Regions from separate parts of the Luteibacter sp. RCC_6_2 genome, predicted to be linked through region 2. Evidence: predicted binding sites of a transcription regulator. Region 2 holds the regulator's gene; the other holds the start of a gene.
The links. Region 2 encodes FliA, which starts transcription of late flagellar genes. Its sites were predicted from a motif close to TAAAGTTTNNCNNNCNNNGGCCGATAA; they were not measured.

Region 1 (6,723 bases), on a different contig from region 2:
GCGCAACCAGCTGGATAACGCGGACCGCAGCCAGCAACAGCTGTACCGGGCGCGCCAGGACGACACGGTGCGCCGGTACCAGACCCTGCAACGGCCGGAAGCGACGCAAACCGTGCCCGCGCGGAGCGGTTCCGCCAGCCATTGAGCGGCATTGCTGCGACGCGTATGGCGGGGTGTCGCGGCGCGGGACCATAATCGGCGATTCCCTGGATCGACGGAGTCTCCCCCGATGACCGCAGTCACGCGCATCGACACCACCCGCACCGTCCGTGCCCCGCGCGGCAGCGAACTGACCTGCCGCAGCTGGCTGACGGAGGCACCGTTCCGCATGCTGCAGAACAACCTCGATCCGGAGGTCGCCGAAAACCCGGCGGAACTGGTGGTGTACGGCGGCATCGGCCGTGCCGCGCGCAACTGGGAATGCTTCGACGCCATCCTGCGCAGCCTGCGCGACCTGCGCGACGACGAGACGCTGCTGGTGCAGTCGGGCAAGCCCGTGGGCGTGTTTCCCTCGCACCCGGACGCGCCGCGCGTGCTCATCGCCAATTCCAACCTCGTGCCGGCATGGGCGAACTGGGAGCACTTCAACGAGCTCGATCGCAAGGGCTTGATGATGTACGGCCAGATGACCGCGGGATCGTGGATCTACATCGGTTCGCAGGGCATCGTGCAAGGCACCTACGAGACCTTCGTGGAGATGGGCCGCCAGCATTACGGTGGGAGCCTCGCCGGCCGCTGGATACTCACGGCCGGCCTGGGCGGCATGGGTGGGGCGCAGCCTTTGGCCGCCAGCCTGGCGGGCGCCTCGTCGCTCACCATCGAGTGCCAGCAGAGCCGCATCGATTTCCGCCTGAAGACGCGCTATGTCGACGAGCAGGCCGCCGACCTGGACGACGCCCTGGCGCGTCTTGCGCGCTATGCGAAGGAAGGACGCGCCGTTTCCGTGGCGCTGCTCGGCAACGCGGCCGACGTGCTTCCCGAGCTGGTCCGCCGCGGCGTGCGTCCGGATGCCGTCACCGACCAGACCAGCGCGCACGATCCGGTCAACGGCTACCTGCCTTCCGGCTGGACGGTGGAGGAGTGGTTCGAGCGTCGCAAGTCCGATCCCGCCGGCACCTCGCGGGCGGCGAAGGCTTCCATGCGCAAGCACGTGGAAGCGATGCTGGCGTTCCACGCGATGGGCGTGCCGACGTTCGACTACGGCAACAACATCCGCCAGATGGCCAAGGACGAGGGCCTGGCCGAGGCCTTCGCTTTCCCCGGCTTCGTGCCCGCCTTCGTCCGTCCGTTGTTCTGCCGCGGCGTGGGCCCGTTCCGCTGGGTGGCGCTGTCGGGCGATCCGGAAGACATCTACAAGACCGACGCCAAGGTGAAGGAGCTGATTCCGGACGATCCGCACCTGCACCGCTGGCTGGACATGGCGCGCGAGCGGATCAGCTTCCAGGGCTTGCCGGCGCGCATCTGCTGGGTCGGCCTGGGCCAGCGCCACCGTCTGGGATTGGCCTTCAACGAGATGGTCCGTAACGGTGAGCTGAAGGCGCCGGTGGTCATCGGCCGCGACCACCTGGATTCCGGGTCCGTGGCCAGCCCGAACCGCGAGACCGAGGCCATGCGCGATGGCAGCGACGCCGTCAGCGACTGGCCGCTGCTCAACGCGATGCTCAACGTGGCTGGCGGCGCGACCTGGGTCAGCCTGCACCATGGCGGCGGCGTGGGCATGGGTTACAGCCAGCACAGCGGCGTGGTGATCGTCTGCGACGGCAGCGAGGCGGCGGACAAGCGGCTTGCGCGGGTGCTGTGGAACGATCCGGGGACCGGTGTGATGCGGCATGCGGATGCGGGGTATGAGGAGGCGGTCGCCTGTGCGCGGGAGCAGGGGTTGAACCTGCCGATGGTGGGGTGAGGGCGTCGCCGTTGGTGGACAGAGGACATCGCCGCTGAAGCGGCTCCCACAAAAGCATCGCCGACAGGGTCGGTTCCCACCAGGTCCTGTGGGAGCCGACTTGTCGGCGATTCGAGCCGCCTCAGCGCCTGTCAGTCTCGCCTCAGCGCCCGTTAGCCCACCCAGCCACATACCGCTGCGGATACAGCCGCTGTAGCGCCAGCACCTTCGGCCGGTCGTTCACCACGATGTACATCGCATCGGGGTTCAGCCGCATGTAGTCCTGGTGATAATCCTCGGCGGGGTAGAACGCCTTCAGCGGCGTCACCTCGGTCACGATCGGCGCCGGGAACGCGTGCGCCGCCGTGAGCTGGGCCACGTACGCCTCGGCCACCTTCTTCTGCTCCGGCGTCGCGTAGAACACCGCCGAACGATACTGCGTGCCCACGTCCGGCCCCTGCCGGTTCAGCAGGGTCGGGTCCTGGGCCACCGAGAAGAACACCTGCAGCAACTGGCCATAGGTGACCTGGGCGGGGTCGTACACCACCCGCACGGATTCAGCGTGGCCGGTATCGCCGTCGCTGACGTCGTCATAGTTGGCATGCGCCGCGTCGCCACCGGCGTAACCGGCACGCACGCTCTTCACGCCACGCACGTGCTGGAACACGCCTTCGACGCCCCAGAAACAGCCGCCGGCGAACACGGCGGTGGCCTCGCCGGTGGCCGGCGACGCGTCGACGGTGGGGGCGGGCAGGGAAACGCCTTCCTCCCGGGCCGAGGCGGCCGTACAGGCGGTGAGGGCGAGGAACAGAACGGGAAGCAAGCGACGGCGCATGGCGATCTCCCAGGGAGGTGTGAGTCTGCCTATAGGACCGGGGATATGCCCTTTACCTCACAGGCGGCTACAGGATTCCGTGAAGCTGCCGCTAACCTTTGGATCACCGTGCGTGGGCGGCCGCCGCATGGGAAGGCAGTGTTCGGAAGGGGGGACAGGAGAGTGGCGTACGACCTGGTGGAGAGACGCGTGTTCGTGGCCGATCTGGAGGTCGGCATGTACGTGAGCCGTCTCGATTGCGACTGGTCCGACACGCCGTTCCCGTTGCAAGGGCTGCCGATCGCGTCGCAGGCCGACATCGACCGCCTGAGCCGGTTCTGCAAGTACGTCTTCGTGGACATGCACCGGCGTGTCACGCCCGCGCGCATCGTGCCCGTCGTGGCGCCCCGGCCGGTAGCGAACCCGCGCCTGGTCGCCCGCCACAGCTATACGGACACGGTGCCGTTCGAAGAAGAACTGCCGCGGGCCCGCGAGGCTTTCGATGGCATGTCACGTTTCGCCGAGCGATTGGTGGACGACATCCACGGCGGCCGGGCGATCGAGCCGGGCGCGGTCGAAGAGGCCGTGCGGCCGATGGTCGCCAGCGTCCTGCGCAGTGGCGACGCCTTCTTCTGGATCGAGAGCCTGCGCCGGCGCGACAGCTACACCTACCAGCACGCCGTCGCCTGCAGCACGCTGGCGGCGGCCTTCGGCAGGCACATGGGGTTCGCTGGCGAGGCCATCGTCAGCCTTGCCGCGGGCGGCCTGCTGATGGACGTGGGCAAGGCCCAACTGCCCGATGAACTGCTCGGACGCGGCGGTCCGCTGAGCGACGAGGAATGGGAGCTGGCGCGCCAGCACGTGAGCGAAGGCATGGCCATCCTCGACCATGCCGGCGTCAGCGACCCGGAGGTGCGCGACATGGTGTTCACCCACCATGAGCGCTTCGACGGCAGTGGGTACCCAGCGGGCTTGGCCGGCACCGCCATTCCGCTGTCCGGCCGGATGGCCGCGATCATCGACACGTACCACGCGATGTCCACGCCGCGTCCGTACCGCCCGGCCGTGTCCCAGCACCTTGCCCTCCGCCAGCTGTATGCGGGGCGCGACCGCGAGTTCCAGGGCGAGTTGGTGGAACAGTTCCAGGCCTGCCTGGGCGTCTATCCGACCGGCTCGCTGGTGGAGTTGAATACGGGCGAGGTCGCGATCGTCATGATGCAGAACCAGGCGCGCCGTCTTCAGCCCCGCGTGGCGATCCTTACGCGAAAGGACAAGGCAGCGCTCGAGGAATTCCTTATTATCGATCTCATGAACCAATCGGACAGCATCCGCCGTGAGATCCTGCGTACCTTGCCCGCGGGCAGCCATGGAATCGACCCCCGGGAGTATTTCGTCCAATGAGCGAGCGTGCCGACATCCTGCCCGCGGTGCAGATCATCCTCGACCGGGTCGTTCCCGATTCGGGATGGCGCGCCGTGCTCGTCGTGCGGCTGCAGGGCATGCGCGAGGCGCAGCTCCGCTTCGGCTACGACTTCGGCAATGCCATCATGCTGGCCGCGCGCGAACGCCTGGTGGAGGCGGTTCGCCATGTGGACACGGTCTTCGTCGCCGGTGACGACAGCTTCGTCGTGGTGCTGCCCTCGGTACGCAACCGCACCCATGCCCTGCTGGCGGCCACGCGCATCGTCGGTGCCTTCGACACGCCCCTGTTGCGCGGCGAGCGGCCGTGGCACGGACGGCCCGTGGTCGGCGTGGCGGTGCATCCCGAACACGGCACCTCGGCGGAACTGCTCTATCGCCGCGCCGAACTGGCCCACGACGAAGCGCAGCGCGTGGGCGAGCCGTTCGCGCTCTACCAGCCGGACGCCACGCCCGTGGAGATCCTCTACGGCGAACTCCGCGAGGACATCGAGGCCAATCGCCTGCACGTGGCCTTCCAGCCGCTTCGCGACCTGCGTTCCGGCGAGGTGGTGCGGGTGGAGTCGCTTTCCCGCTGGACCACGACCGCCCAGATCCACGTGGCGCCTGCCGATTTCGTGCAATTCGCCGAACGCAGCGACCTGATCGTGCCGCTGACCCGCTGGAGCCTCAACGCCTCGCTGCGCCATGCCGCGGCGCTGCACCGGGGCGGATGCCCGCTGGACGTCGCGATCAACCTGTCGCCGCGCGTGTTCGCCGAGCAGGGTTTCGCGGAACAGATGATCGGTGCCATGGACATCTGGGGCGTGCCGCCGGAAGCGGTGATCGTCGAGATCACGGAAACGGCCCTGCTCACCGACCTGGACATGAGCGTGCGGGTATTGCGCTCCCTGCGCGACCGCGGCGTGCGCGTGGCCATCGACGATTTCGGTACCGGCTACGCATCGTTCGCCTACCTGCGGCATTTCCCGGCCACCGAACTGAAGATCGACCGCACCTTCGTCGACGCCATGAATACCGACCGCCGCACCGAACTGCTGGTGCAGGCCATGGTCGACGTCGCCCACCGCCTGGGCATGGAAGCGGTCGCCGAGGGCGTGGAGAACGAAGAGACCCTGCTGCGCCTGGTCGAGATGGACTGCGACCTGGTGCAGGGCTACCACATCGGCCAGCCGGTGCGGGCGGAGGACTTCGTCGCGGAGCGGCTGGCGGCCGTGTCGCTGATGTGAGGCGGGGGGCGCGGCGTCAGGCGGCCAGTTCGCGGTAACGCCGGTCCAGCGCCGCCACCTTCGCGTCCAGCGCCGCTTCATCGCCGTCGTTGACGATCACGTCGTCGGCGATGGCCAGGCGCCGCTCGCGGGACGCCTGCGCTTTGATCATTTTCGTGGCCAGGCCGGCGTCGATGCCATCGCGGTGGGTCAGACGCTCGATCCGCACCGCTTCAGGCGCGTCCACCACCAGCACGCGGTCCACCCACGCGTAGTGCTCGCGGTTCTCCACGAGCAACGGGATCGAGAGGATGCAGTACGGCCCGCGATCGGCCGCCACGGCATCGCGCAGCCAGCTGCGGATGCGCGGATGCAGGATGCCTTCCAGCGTCGCGCGTGCCGAAGGATCGTCGAAGACGCGCTGGCGCATCGCCGCGCGGTCGAGCCTTCCTTCGGCGTCGAGCGCCCCTGGCCCGAACGTCCGCGCCACTTCGGCCAAGGCCTCGGAACCGGGCTCGACCACCGCCCGCGCCGCCACGTCGGCGTCGTAGGCGTGGATGCCGCGTGCCTCGAAACACCGTTCCACGGCGCTCTTGCCCGAGGCGATGCCGCCGGTCAGCGCGACGACGAAGCCGCTCATTGCAGGCCGGTGAAGCGCGCGTAGGCGGCGAACAACCGATCGCCCGCCAGGAACCAGACCCAGCCCGCCGCGGCGATGTACGGACCGAAGGGGATCGGCACGTCGCGCTGGTGGTTGCGGAACAGCATGAGCCCGCCGCCGACCAAGGCGCCGATCAGCGAGGACAACATGATGACCGGGAGCAGCGACACCGGGCCCATCCACGCGCCCAGTGCGGCGAGCAGCTTGAAATCGCCATGGCCCATGCCTTCCTTGCCGGTGAGCAGCTTGAACAGCCAGTACACGCTCCACAGGCTGAGGTAGCCGATCAGCGCGCCGAGGATCGCCGACGACGGCCCCACGGGCAGCGGTTGCCACGCCGGGATCAGGGTGAGTCCGAGGCCGATCCAGAGCAGGGGATAGGTCAGTTCGTCCGGCAGCAGCTGGGTACGGACGTCGATGCCGGACAGCGCGATGAGGAAGAAGGTGAACAGCAGGCCGGCGAGGGCGGCCGGCGTCGGCCCGAAGTGCCAGACCACCAGGGCGCTGGCGAGACCCGTGAAGAACTCCACCAGCGGGTACTGCGCCGAGATGGTCGTGCCGCAATAGCGGCAGCGCCCGCGCAGGAACAACCAGCCGAACAGGGGGATGTTGTCGTGGGCGGCGAGGCGATGCTTGCACTGCGGGCAGTGCGAGGCCTCGAGCGCGATGCCCGGGGGCTTGGGCTCGTCGACCGGCTCGAGCGCCAGGACGTCCCGCGCCTGCTTGCGCCATTCCCACT
Region 2 (6,723 bases):
GTTGACGCAGGAGCAGGCCCGCGAGCGGCGCCAGGAAGTGCGCGAGGAAGCGGATTTCTACGGTTCGATGGACGGTGCCTCGAAGTTCGTCCGTGGCGACGCCACCGCCGGCATGCTGATCCTCGCGATCAACATCATCGGTGGCTTCTTCATCGGCATGTTGCAGCACGGGCTTTCCGCCGCCGAAGCCGCGCGCACCTACACGCTGCTGACCATCGGTGACGGCCTGGTCGCCCAGGTGCCGGGACTGATGCTCTCGATCGCCACCGCGGTGATCGTCACCCGCGTGTCGAAGTCCCAGGAAATGGGCAAGCACGTGATGGGGCAGTTGTTCGGCCAGCCGAAGGCGCTCGGCGTCGCGGCGGCCGTGCTGGGCACGATGGGCCTGATCCCGGGCATGCCGAACATCCCGTTCCTCATCCTGGCGGCGCTCGCGGGCTTCGCCGCATGGAAGTTGAGCCAGGCAAAGCAGGAGCGCACCGCCGCCGCGGCCGGCACGGGCGCACCCGGCACCGAGCTGGCGCTGGAGTCGGCGCCGCCGGCGGAACGCCTGGAGCTCTCGTGGGAAGACGTGGCCCAGGTGGACACGATCGGCCTCGAAGTGGGCTACCGGCTCATCCCGCTGGTGGACAAGGCCCAGGGTGGCGAACTGATGGCGCGGATCAAGTCCGTGCGCCGCAAGCTTTCGCAGGAACTCGGTTTCCTGGTTCCCTCGGTGCACATCCGCGACAACCTGGACTTGGCCCCACACGGCTATCGCATCTCCCTGATGGGCGTGCCGATGGGCGAAGCGGAGATCCACACCGAGCGCATGCTCGCGATCGACCCGGGCCGCGTGCACGGCACGATCAACGGCATCGCCACGCGCGACCCCGCCTTCGGGCTGGATGCGGTCTGGATCGAGCCGGGCATGCGCGAGCATGCGCAGACCCTGGGCTACACCGTGGTCGATCCGGCCACGGTGATCGCCACCCATCTTTCGCACATCCTGCAGAACCACGCCCACGAACTCATCGGCCACCAGGACGTGCAGCAGTTGCTCGATCGTCTCGCGCAGCAGACGCCCAAGCTCGTCGAGGACCTGGTACCCAAGCGTCTCTCGCTGGGCGTCGTGGTCAAGGTCCTGCAGAACCTGCTCGCCGAACGCGTGCCCATCCGCAACTTCCGGGGCATCGTCGAATCGCTGGCGGAGCACGCGGGCCAGAGCCAGGACCCCGGTGTCCTCGCCGCCGCGGTACGCGTCACCCTCGGCCGACAGATCGTGCAGGAGATCGCCGGCCTCGGTACGGAAGTGCCTGTCATTACTTTGGCGCCGGAACTCGAGCAGATCCTGCTGCAATCCCTGCAAGGTGGCGGTCCCGCCGGCGCTGCGGTCGAGCCGGGTCTCGCGGACCGCCTGCAGCAGAGCGTCGCCGACGCGGCGCGCCGCCAGGAAGCGGCGGGTGAACCGGCCGTCCTGCTGGTGTCGCCGGCACTTCGTCCGTGGCTTTCGCGCTTCACCCGGCATGTGGCCCAAAACCTGCATGTACTTGCGTACAACGAGGTTCCGGACAACCGACGCGTCAAGCTGGTGACGGCCCTCGGGCGATAGGAACGAGATACCGCGCGGGGAATCGCCGTGTGGACCGAACGAACGAAGACAGGATCGAACGCATGAAAATCAAACGATTCGTTGCTCCGGATATGCGCCAGGCCATGCGCCAGGTCCGCGACGAACAGGGTCCGGACGCCGTGATCCTGTCCACGCGCCGGCTGGACGACGGTATCGAGATCATCGCCGCGCTGGATTACGACGAAGCGCTGGTGCGCGAGGCCGGTTTCGGCTTCGACACCCCGGCCCGCGAGGAAGCGCCGATCCGCGCCACGCGCGATGAAGCCGAACGCGCCGCCCGCATCGACCAGGCACGCGCCGCCACCGCCGCCGCGGTGGAGCGCGCGACGAAATCGGGCACGCCGCCGAACACGAACGCGCCGCAGCGCCAGTCGAGCGCCGCGCTCGCCGCCAGCGTCGCCGACGTGGTGCGCGCCGCCACCGCGACGCCGGCCAACGATGCCGCCGTAAATGGCGTGCGCGCCGAGATCAACAACCTGCGCGAGATGCTCGAAGTCCAGCTCTCGACCCTCGCATGGAACCAGATGGACCGCGAGCAGCCGCTGCGTGCCCGCGTGCTGCGCGAGATGACCCGCCTGGGCATCGACGGCGACGTGGCCCGTGCGCTGTGCGCGGAACTGCCCGCCGACATGAACGCCGAACAGGCGCGCTACCTGCCGCTGGGCATGCTTTCGCGCAACATCCGCACCAGCGGACGCAATTTCGACACGGTCGGCGGCGGCACCACCGCCCTGGTCGGCACCACGGGCGTGGGCAAGACCACCACCATCGCCAAGCTCGCCGCCCGCGCCGTGCTGCGCCATGGGGCATCGAACGTCGCCTTGATCAGCGCCGACCAGTACCGCATCGGCGCCGGGGCGCAGCTGGAACATTACGGCCGCCTGCTCGGCGTGCGCGTGTTCAACGCGCATGACGCGACGAGCCTGCGCAACGTGCTGCTCCAGTTGCGCGGCAAGCACACCGTGCTGGTCGACACGGCGGGCCTCGCCGGCAACGACCCGAAGCTGCAGCAGCAGTTCGAGACGCTGCGCGCCACCTCGGACGTGCGCGTGTGCCTGGTGCTGGCCGCCAACGCGCAGGCCCAGGCCATCGACAACGCGATCCGCGCCTACGCGCCGCTGGCGCCGCAGAGCGCCATTCTGACCAAGCTCGACGAGGCGCCGCTGATCGGCGGCGCGCTCTCGGCCCTTATCCGGCACCGGATGCCGCTGGACTACACCACGGATGGGCAGCGCGTGCCCGAGGACATCGCCTCGGCCGATGCGCGCAAGCTGGTCTGCCTCGCGGCCCAGTTGCTCAAGCAGCGCAATGATGAACCCGACGACGCCCTGCTTGCCGAGCGCTTCGGCATCGCCGCGCCGGCCCTGGCCTGACCACGCACGCACCCCTTCCCGGCAACCGCAACCGCAAACACTTACGGCAGTGACTTCCTTCATGAGCACACACGTCGATTCCACCCAGGCCGCCGGACTCAACTGGCTCGCCGATCGCCGCCCCACCCGAAGCATCGCCGTCGCCGGCGGGAAGGGTGGCGTGGGCAAGACCACGGTGGCGGTCAATCTCGGCATGGCGCTCGCGATGGGCGGCCGTGACGTCGTCCTCCTCGACGCCGACCTCGCCATGGCGAACATCGACGTCCTGCTCGGCCTCCAGCCGACGCGCCACCTCGGCCACATGCTGGAGGGCGAGTGCGGCATCGAGGACCTGATCCTCCAGGCCGCCCATGGCCTCAAGGTGATCCCCGCCACCTCGGGCACGCGCCGGATGGCGCAGTTGCCGAACATCGAGCACGCGGCCGTGATCCGCGCCTTCGACGAATATCCGTTGCCGCCCGAGTACCTGATCGTGGATACGGCCGCCGGCATCTCGGACAGCGTGTCGATGTTCGCCGCCGCCTCGGACGACGTCGTGGTCGTGGTCTGCGACGAGCCGGCCTCGCTGACCGATGCCTACGCGCTGATCAAGGTCATGAGCCGCGAGTTCGGGGTGAACCGTTTTCGTATCGTCGCCAACATGGTCCGGCACGCCCAGGAGGGCCGCCAGCTGTTCGAGAAGCTGTCACGGGTGACAAACCGCTTCCTCGACGTGTCCCTGGATTTCATGGGCATGGTTCCGCACGACGAGTACCTGCGCCAGGCCATCCGCCGCCAGTCGGCGGTGGTCGATGCCTGGCCGAGCAGCCGGTCGGCCGTCGGATTCAAGAATCTGGCCAGGTCGGTCGATACATGGGGTGAACCCGAACCCCGGGCACAGGGACGCATCGGCTTTTTCGCCGAACGGTCCCATCTGGGGGGAGGGCTGCCACTGTGAGCGTCGCGACCGAATATCTCGAGATCACGCGTATCCCGGCGGATCAATTAGTCAAGAACCACGCGCCGCTGGTGCGCCGGATCGCCTATCACCTGATGGGCCGGCTCCCGCCAAGCGTGGATGCGAACGACCTCATGCAGGCCGGGATGATCGGACTGCTGGAGGCGGCAAGGAATTACTCGCCGACTCGCGCGGCCAGCTTCGAAACCTATGCGGGCATCCGCATTCGTGGCGCCATGCTGGACGAACTGCGCAAGACGGACTGGACCCCGCGCTCCGTCCACCGGAAGTTGCGCGAGGTCGCGGAGGTGACGAGGCAGATCGAAAACGAGACGGGTGGCGACGCCGAAGACGCGGAAGTGATGAAGCGGCTGGGCATCGACGCCATGGAATACAACCAGATCCTGGCCGACGCGGCGAGCGCGCGGTTGCTGAGCCTCACGGCGCCGGAAGGCGACGAGGGCGCCGCGATCGACGTGGTCGACCCGGATGCCGCGGGCCCGGACGGATTGTTCGAGCAGCAAGGCCTGCGTGACGCGCTGGCGCAGTCCATCGACGGACTGCCCGAGCGGGAGAAGCTGGTCATGTCGCTGTACTACGATGAAGAGCTCAACCTGAAAGAAATCGGTGCGGTGCTGGGGGTGAGCGAATCGCGGGTGTGCCAGATCCATGGCCAGGCCCTCATTCGACTCCGCGCACGCATGTCGGGTTGGAAAGACAAGCATTGACGAACGCGCGGTAGCAAGGCGGAGACGAGTTTTGGACAAGAACATGAAGATCCTCGTGGTGGACGATTTCTCCACCATGCGACGCATCGTGAGGAACCTCCTGGTGGAGTTGGGATTCACCAACACCCTCATCCAGGAGGCCGAGGACGGCAACGCGGCGCTCGTGCTGCTGCGCGCGCAGCCGTTCGACCTCGTCGTGACGGACTGGAACATGCCGAACATGACCGGCATCGACCTGCTCCGGGCGATCCGCGCCGACGCGGCGCTGAAGGCCATGCCGGTACTGATGGTCACGGCGGAGAACAACCGCGACCAGATCATCGCGGCGGCGCAGAGTGGCGTGAACGGCTATGTCGTCAAGCCATTCACGGCGGTCACGCTGAAGGAAAAACTCGACAAGATCTTCGAACGACTCGCCGCGGCCGCGGGCTAAGGAACGACGATGAACACCATGCTTTCCAGCGGCCACGACGTGGCCCCCGAGTTGCGCGCACTGCTCGACGCCGACGACAGCGTCTCCTTCGAGCAGGCGCTCGACCAGCTGCTGCGCAACCGCGAGCAACACCTGTTCATGGCGCTCGGCCACCTCGCGCGCGACCTGCACGAGTCCGCCCGCCGCCTCGCCGCCGATATTTCGCACGACGGCGTGCCAGGCAACATGAGCGACGCGCGCAAGCACCTGCGCGACGTGCTCGAGATGAGTTCGCAGGCCGCGCACCGCACGCTCGATTTCAGCGAGAAGCTGCGTCCGCAGGCACAGGCCCTCGCCCGCCAGGCGGACGAGGTGCTGGTGCTCGACCACGCCGATCCGGCCTTCGCCACCCATGCCACCGCGCTGGCCGTGCGCGTGGGCGACTTCGCGCAGAGCTGCGATATCGGCTTCGGCGAGATGGTCGAGGCACAATCCTGGCAGGATCTCTCCGGCCAGCGCGTGGCCCAGGTCGAGGCCTTCATGGCCAAGGTCGAGTCCTCGCTGGTGGAACTGGTTCGCCTGACCGGCTCACTGGCGGGCGGTGCCGCGCCGGCCGCCGACAAGGTCAGCCAGGACGAAGTGGATCGCCTCCTCAGCGAATTCGGGTTCTGAGCGCCGTATGAGCGTGGAGCTGGACAACGAGCTGCTCAACGTCTTCCTGATCGAGGCGCGGGAGTTGCTCGAGAGCCTGGGCGAACAGCTCGTGGACCTCGAGGCCTCGCCGAACGACATGGAACTGTTGAACGCGGTCTTCCGCGCGTTCCACACCGTGAAGGGCGGTGCGGGCTTCCTCGGTCTCAATCCGATGGTCGAGCTCTGCCATCGGGGCGAGGACCTCCTCAACGAGGCCCGCAACGGCTCGATCGTGCTCGACGCCGGCTTCATGGACGCGTTGCTGGAGTCGCTCGACCTCCTTAACGACATGATGCGCGCCGCCGACGGCGGTTTGCCGATCGAGGCGGCGCCCCGTTCGCTGCTCGACCGCCTGCTGATTCCCGGTCGTGCGGTCTCCGCGCCACCCGCGGCCTTGGCCATGCCTGCCAGCGCGCCCGCCGCCGCTACCGCGCAGGCGCGGCCGCACGACCCGATCGAAGACGAATTCGAAGCGATGCTCGACGCCGCGCGCAGCGATCGCGAGCCTGCTTCCGTGCCGTCGGGCACGATATCCGACGACGAGTTCGAGGCCCTGCTCGATTCACTCTATGGCACGGGCGCCCCCGGTGCCGAGGCGTCCGCCGACACCTCGTCCGCCTCCGAGATAGTCGCGTCGGCCGCCGCGAACCCCCCGCCGGTGGTGGCCGCCGCGCCCGCCGACGGAAACGCGATCAGCGACGACGAATTCGAAGCGCTGCTCGACAGCCTCCATGGCACGGCCGCCCCCGGTGTCGCGAGCGGTCCCGCCGTGGTGGGCTCGACGTCCTCCGCGCCGGTTTCGCCGTCTGTCACACCGATTGCGCTTTCCGCCGCCTCATCCGGGCCCGCCCCGGCAGTGTCCGCGGCGCAGGCCACAGCGAAGCCGGCCCCGGCGGCCGCCGAGAAACGCGGCGCCTCCACCGCCGACACCACGGTCCGCGTCGATACCCATCGCCTCGATGGCCTGG

Region 1: a site for FliA is predicted at 2,786-2,812, ahead of AB6730_RS12295 (HD-GYP domain-containing protein). Genes of this name have one in related genera too.

What each region holds. Positions count from the first base shown of each region.
Region 1 covers NZ_JBFUPQ010000010.1:19,329-26,051, forward strand. The annotation lists gene AB6730_RS12280 (hypothetical protein) at 1-145, shown strand, start outside; gene hutU (urocanate hydratase) at 230-1,903, shown strand; gene msrA (peptide-methionine (S)-S-oxide reductase MsrA) at 2,046-2,717, opposite strand; gene AB6730_RS12295 (HD-GYP domain-containing protein) at 2,880-4,097, shown strand; gene AB6730_RS12300 (putative bifunctional diguanylate cyclase/phosphodiesterase) at 4,094-5,344, shown strand; gene coaE (dephospho-CoA kinase) at 5,361-5,963, opposite strand; gene AB6730_RS12310 (A24 family peptidase) at 5,960-6,723, opposite strand, start outside.
Region 2 covers NZ_JBFUPQ010000002.1:220,880-227,602, reverse strand. The annotation lists gene flhA (flagellar biosynthesis protein FlhA) at 1-1,591, shown strand, start outside; gene flhF (flagellar biosynthesis protein FlhF) at 1,654-2,985, shown strand; gene AB6730_RS02805 (MinD/ParA family protein) at 3,047-3,922, shown strand; gene AB6730_RS02800 (RNA polymerase sigma factor FliA) at 3,919-4,650, shown strand; gene cheY (chemotaxis response regulator CheY) at 4,682-5,083, shown strand; gene AB6730_RS02790 (protein phosphatase CheZ) at 5,093-5,734, shown strand; gene AB6730_RS02785 (chemotaxis protein CheA) at 5,742-6,723, shown strand, end outside.